2 regions of the Methylophaga sp. UBA678 genome follow, and region 2 is predicted to be linked to the other one. Evidence: riboswitches for the same ligand, from Rfam matches in the RefSeq annotation. Region 2 holds a riboswitch; the other holds the start of a gene.

Region 1 (3,426 bases), on a different contig from region 2:
TGTCGAGCTGGAGATGGGTATTGGCATTATCGCCAGTATGGCATTTGATCCGGATAAAGACTCCCCGCTTCAGGCATTGGATGCCAAACACCTATTTCCACCGAGCGTTACACATATGGGTATTCGCAAAGGCAGCTATCTTAGAAGCTATATGTACGCCTTTATCGAGTTCTTTGCTTCACACCTCAATCGAGCAGCGGTGGATAAAGCCATTAACCATCAAGGATAAATTCACATTCCCTCAAGGCAAACACCATGCTAACTTAGCACCTTGCTGTAAACAGCAATCAAAATAACTTAAGAGAAATATCAGGATAATAGAATGAAAAAATGGTTAAATTTACTAGTTGTTTCACTGGCGTTTTTGCCTGCACTTGTGTTTGCACACGGTGCGCCTCGCCTCCAAGTTGAAGAGAGCATTGTCATCAATGCTGACCCAGCGACTGTCTGGAAAGCCATCAACGATTTCGGTAAAGCAGAAGCCTGGATTCCCGTTGTTGAATCAACAGAATCTGAGGGTGGTAATGCACCAGGAGCGACTCGCACTCTCACATTAAAAGGTGGCGCCACGATTTCTGAAAAGCTCAAAAAGTATGATGATGAAAAAATGAGCTTTATGTATCAAATTACCGATATCAGTAGTGCTGGAGAAGTTGATGACCATGGTGAAATGCATGAAGTACCAGCGTTTCCTGTGAGCAAATATAAATCATGGGTCAGTGTTGAAGCGACTGATGGTGGTTCAAAAATCACTTGGTTAGGTAAGTTTTTCCGCGCTTATCACGGTAATGGACACCCACCCAAAGAGCTGGATGACGATACGGCCAAGAAAGCTGTAACGGGTTTATATCAATCCACACTCGCTGACTTGAAAACTAAGTTAGAAAAATAAGTGAAAAAAAGGCATCTTCGGATGCCTTTTTTGTATGCGCTGCATTCTCTAAACTATGCTGATACAGACTAAAAAAGATAACAGCCGTGAATGCCTCCATTGAAAAGATCAAATCGCTACTTCAGCAAACCCTAGCAGAGCTTCCTCCCTCTCAACACCATCTGATTGATGAAGTGTTCAAAGAATTATCCACTCTCAGTCAGACTCTGTCTGGCTCTCAGAGCGATGAGCCTCAGCCTACCATCGATAAAACTACGGGTTGTTATCAATTTGAAGGGGATAACGGCTTTTATTGTCCACACTGCTTTGATAATCAACAACGCAAAGTGTCGACACAACGAATCAACAGCAAACTCCGGATTTGTACCGAGTGCCGTAGTAGTTTGAAACGTCTGAATTAAATACCACTGAAGCTGGTAATAATTGCCGCACTCTTTTAAAATAACGCTATCTCACTAGCAGCAATTGTGATGTGAATTTGCCTCGGGGTGGCGAAAGCCTGAGATGCTTCTCATAAAGCGGACCCGACGAACCTGATCCAGTTAATACTGGCGTAGGGACAGGCTGAAATAGATCTTTCTCTACACCGAATTGGTGTCTCTCGATTTATTCCCCTGTCCTTTTTGATTCAAAAAAGGATAACCATGAAAGCAAAAACACTGGCTATAGCCATAACAACGGCTATGACATCTCCCATGATATGGGCTGAAGTGACGCCTGCTGACTTACCCTCCATGATCGTCAGTGCTGACTTTCGTCCGAACGATGCTCATGACACTCCGGTGAGTTTAACCACGATTGATAAAGACACTATTGATTCTCGTGGTGCTCAACATATCGAAGAGGTGCTCAATCTCGCGCCTAATGTCAATGTCTCTAGTGGCGCCTCACGAGGACAATATTTCCAAATTCGTGGCATTGGTGAACGTAGTGAATTCCAAGCACCGCTTAATCCGTCTGTTGGTTTATACATAGATGGCATAGATTTTAGTCGCAGTGGCGGTGCGGCTACCTTATTTGATATTGAATCTGTTGAGGTATTACGCGGTCCACAAGGCACCCGTTATGGTGCAAATGGCATGGCTGGCACCATCAACTTAAAAAGCACTGAGCCAACGAATGATTTGAAGATGAAGTTTGAATCAACTCTGGCGACCTACAATACCCATGCAGAAGGCATTGCTGTTGGTGGACCGTTAATTGAGAATACCTTACTAGGACGTTTTTCTGTCCACAGCTACAAATCAGATGGCTTCATGGATAACGATTTTTTAGGTAGAGATAATACTCAAAATCGAGATGAAATTACGGCTAGAGGTCACCTTAAATGGCTTGCTACAGATGACCTAACTATCGATCTTAATGTATTACACTTAAACATTGATAATGGCTACGATGCTTTCACACTTGATAACAGCCGTAACAGCTTGTCAGACCAACCTGGCAAAGATGCTCAAAATACCAATGCCTTTGCTTTAAAGGCCGATTATCGTGCGAATGATAAAGTACAACTCCAATCAAACCTCAGTTATTCAAAATCTAATCTAGAGTACAGCTATGATGACGACTGGTCTTATAAATCACAATTTGATGCAGGACTCGATCCATACAGTGGCTTTGATCAGTATAAACGTAAACGTGAAAATACAGCCTTAGAGTTCAGAGCATTATCTAATGAGAATGGACGAATCTTTTCTGACACTACTGACTGGACATTAGGTGTCTATGTATCAAAACAACGTCAAAATCTGGATCGCACATACTACGAAAATGTTCTTACAAGCGATGCCGTTACCGGATATGTGACAAAAAACAGTTATGAAACTGTTAATACAGCCCTGTATGGTCAATTAGATACAGCACTCACCGACAAACTTACGTTGATAAGTGGTCTCAGAGCAGAATATTGGGAAGCTGACTATAAGGATTCAGCAGGTCTTTCCGATGAGCCCGATGATTTGATGTTTGGAGGCAAGCTAGGGCTTGAATATGCTATCAATGAAGATCATATGGCCTTTACAACCTTATCTCGTGGCTACAAAGCGGGGGGAATCAACGTTGAACCTAGAATTAGTGATGACTTACGCTCTTTTGATACAGAGTCATTATGGAATCTAGAAGCTGGCTTAAAGTCATTCTGGCTAGACGGTGACTTAATAACATCTTTGACAGCTTTTTATACACGCCGAAGTAATGCTCAAATAAAAAACTCAATCAGTGTACCTAAAACATCTGGACCTGGAACCGATTTTGTTGACTATTTTGTGAATGCTGAAAAAGTTAGGAATATAGGTCTTGAAGCTGAGTTAGATTGGTTTATTAATGAAAAATATCGTGTTATTGCATCATTGGGTCTCCTAGATGCAAAACTGGAAGATTATGAAAACCCTGAATTATTAGAAGAGGGTATCAAATTGAGTGGCAGAAGAATCGCACACGCCCCTGCCTATCAATTTAATCTGGGAGGAGAGTATTACTTTGCCCCAGGCTGGACTTTTAAAGCCAATATGGAAGGAAAGGATGAGTTTTATTAC
Region 2 (3,426 bases):
CTTTTGAAATAGCTTTATCAATAGCATCAATGGTTTTAATGAAACAAGCAATAAAATCGTCTGATTGGAGTTCATTATCAGTTAAATTTATTTCACCTGTCTCTAATCGTTTAATTAATTTATCAAACTTATTGTTTCTATAAGTTTTTATTACTTTGTCTAGAGCCGTTCTAAGTGCTACTTTTCCGATGCCTGTACTCAATGAATCCATTTTTCATGCCTTTGTTGTGTATGGCTTATTAGGTTACTTATTCTTGAAACAACCTTTTCAGAAGAACATACAACGCGCCCGTGCCGCCATCGTCGATAGTTGCACTACAGAACGCAAGCACAATCTCACTTTGGCGCAGCCAATGATTCAGTTTGCTTTTTAAGACGGGTTTATTATCACGCGAACCCCAGCCTTTTCCGTGGATGATGCGTACACAGCGGATTTGTTGTCGCTGGCAAAACTCCAGAAACTCAGACAATGATGGTTCGGCTTTGGCAATGGTCATGCCATGTAAATCTAACTCTGCTTCGATATGGACTTTGCCATTACGAAGCTTACTAAACAGTTTGTGTTGAATTCCTGGACCACGGTATTCAAGATATTCTTCATTACCAACCGTCTCTGGAGAAAACATATCTGAGAAGGTTTCTCCCTGATATTCATCATCCATGATTTTTTGGCGAATGGCTTTAGCAACCGGTTTCGGTTTGTTATGAATCAGACGGTTTTGGCGTATACGGATGGCATCGCGCATTTCCTCTCGGAATAATGCAAATTCATCTTCTTCAGAGTCGTCTTTTTTATTAGCCATGAACCTGATGCTGCCTGCGTGTTTGGAGAAAAAATAGTAGACCATTGTGCCAGATGAGGCTTGTGTAAAAAATCCTTTTTGATTTACCATGCGAAGCACTTGTCGGGGTGCCCGACCGGAATAATCCGGAAAGGCTGAGATGAAACCCGTTGAACCTGAAGAGGCTAGAACCTCCGTAGGAAACAAGCAGGACACCTGTTTTGCACTCGAGATCCATTTTCGTTTGGTGTCTGTTTTCTTGTTCGCTTTCGCGCAACGATCTCATCTTCCCCGTCGTGGTTTTCATTTAGGGGAAGAAACGTGTCTACACAATCCAATAAAGTTATTAACATTAAAGACCGTAGCGGCATTACGACTGAGCCTTTGGCGGGGAGTGAGAAGTTTTACATCAAAGGTAGTCGCGACGACTTACTAGTGCCATTTCGTCAGATTCATTTGACTGATACACCAAATGCCAATCCTGAATTGGCGGCTATTCCCAACGAGCCTGTTGTCGTATATGACACATCAGGTTTATACACCGATCCCAAAGCAACCATTGATATTGAAAAAGGATTGCCACTCATTCGCCAAACGTGGATTGATGAGCGTGATGATACTGAACAATTAGCCGAGTTCAGTTCAGCCTACACACGTGAGCAAGATGCTCAGGACTTTGATATTCCTTTGTTCGATCATCGTCGCTTACCACGCAAAGCGAAAGCCGGTAAAAACGTCAGCCAAATGCACTATGCACGCCAAGGTATTATCACACCAGAAATGGAATACATTGCTATTCGTGAAAGTATGGGACGTGAAGCGTTAGCCCAGCGTGGTGAGTTACCTGAGAATATGGAACACTACATTACGGCAGAGTTTGTCCGTAAAGAAGTGGCAGAAGGTCGCGCCATTATCCCAGCCAATATCAATCACCCTGAAACCGAACCGATGATCATCGGCCGTAATTTTCTGGTAAAAATAAATGCCAATATTGGTAACTCAGCGACTACCTCCTCAATTGAGGAAGAAGTCGAAAAAATGGTGTGGAGCACCCGCTGGGGTGGTGACACCATTATGGATTTATCGACAGGTAAACATATCCATCAAACCCGTGAGTGGATCATCCGTAACTCACCTGTGCCAGTAGGAACTGTGCCGATTTACCAAGCACTGGAAAAGGTTAATGGCGTGGCTGAAGATCTGACTTGGGAAGTGTTCAGAGATACTTTGATTGAACAAGCTGAGCAGGGCGTCGATTATTTCACGATCCATGCGGGTGTTCGCTTGTCTCATATTCCTCTGACCGTCAATCGCACAACAGGTATCGTTTCACGTGGTGGTTCGATTATGGCAGCGTGGTGTCTGGCTCACCATGAGGAGAGCTTCCTCTACACGCATTTCGAAGATATCTGCGAAATCATGAAAGCCTATGACGTGTCATTTTCATTAGGGGATGGTTTACGTCCCGGTTCTCAGGCTGATGCGAATGATGAAGCCCAGCTGGCGGAATTAAAAACCTTAGGTGAATTGACCACGATTGCCTGGAAGCATGATGTGCAAGTCATGATCGAAGGTCCGGGTCATGTTCCGATGCATAAGATCAAAGAAAATATGGATCTGCAATTGGAGTGGTGTCATGAAGCACCGTTCTACACCTTGGGTCCACTGGTGACCGATATTGCACCTGGTTATGACCATATTACTTCTGGTATCGGTGCAGCCATGATTGGCTGGTTTGGCACGGCGATGCTGTGTTATGTCACGCCAAAAGAGCATCTCGGTCTGCCAAATAAAGATGACGTCAAAACCGGCATCATTACCTACAAAATTGCAGCCCATGCAGCGGATTTAGGTAAAGGTCATCCGGGTGCACAAATCCGTGATGACGCGATATCAAAAGCCCGTTTTGAATTCCGTTGGGAAGATCAATTTAATTTGGGTCTGGATCCGGATACAGCACGTGAATATCACGATGAAACTTTGCCACAACCTAAAGCAAAAGTGGCTCACTTTTGTTCAATGTGTGGTCCGAAGTTTTGTTCAATGAAAATTTCACATGACGTGAAAGCGGCCTTTGCTGAGAAATCTCAGGAATTCAAGGAAGGCGGCAGCAAAATTTATCGCCAGGTTTGATGAGCCATTATCTCATCATCGGTAGTGGCCTGATCGGACGCCTGACAGCTTGGCGTCTGATTCGGGCAGGCTATCAAGTGACATTGTTATCGAAAGACGACAAAACCGGTAGCGATAGTGCTGGTTTTGTCGCCGCTTCGATGGTTGCACCATTAACTGAAGCGGTGACAGCTGAACCCTTAGTGAAAACGATTGGTATGCGTTCTTATCAGCTATGGCCTAAATGGCTCAGCGAGTTAGAAGCCCGGGTGTTTTATCAGAATGAAGGCACTTTAGTCGTAGCACATCAGGGTGATAAAGCCGAAATGGAACGGTTTGATAGACGGGCCAAACATGTGCTGGCAGACAGTGATTATGTTCAGCTGGATAAAGCGGCACTGAGTTTGCGCGAGCCAGAATTAGCTGAACGCTTCGATCAAGCCATGTGGTTTGAAAAAGAGTCATGCATTGATAATCGCCAGCTTTATCAGCAATTGACTTCGTTCCTTGAGTTGCATGCCCAGTGGGTGAT

What was found. A riboswitch is a leader RNA that binds a small molecule or an ion and turns the genes downstream of it on or off. The one in region 2 is predicted to bind thiamine pyrophosphate.
Region 1: linked by a shared signal. The riboswitch ahead of B3014_RS14305 (TonB-dependent receptor) and the one ahead of thiC (phosphomethylpyrimidine synthase ThiC) in region 2 are both predicted to bind thiamine pyrophosphate.

Annotation. Positions count from the first base shown of each region.
Region 1 covers NZ_DBNG01000032.1:33,021-36,446, forward strand. The annotation lists gene cysB (HTH-type transcriptional regulator CysB) at 1-229, shown strand, start outside; gene B3014_RS14295 (SRPBCC family protein) at 323-892, shown strand; gene B3014_RS14300 (hypothetical protein) at 979-1,293, shown strand; TPP riboswitch at 1,367-1,470, shown strand; gene B3014_RS14305 (TonB-dependent receptor) at 1,537-3,426, shown strand, end outside.
Region 2 covers NZ_DBNG01000008.1:56,931-60,356, reverse strand. The annotation lists gene B3014_RS04135 (hypothetical protein) at 1-211, opposite strand, end outside; gene B3014_RS04130 (Smr/MutS family protein) at 249-803, opposite strand; TPP riboswitch at 897-1,002, shown strand; gene thiC (phosphomethylpyrimidine synthase ThiC) at 1,104-2,915, shown strand; gene B3014_RS04120 (FAD-dependent oxidoreductase) at 2,915-3,426, shown strand, end outside.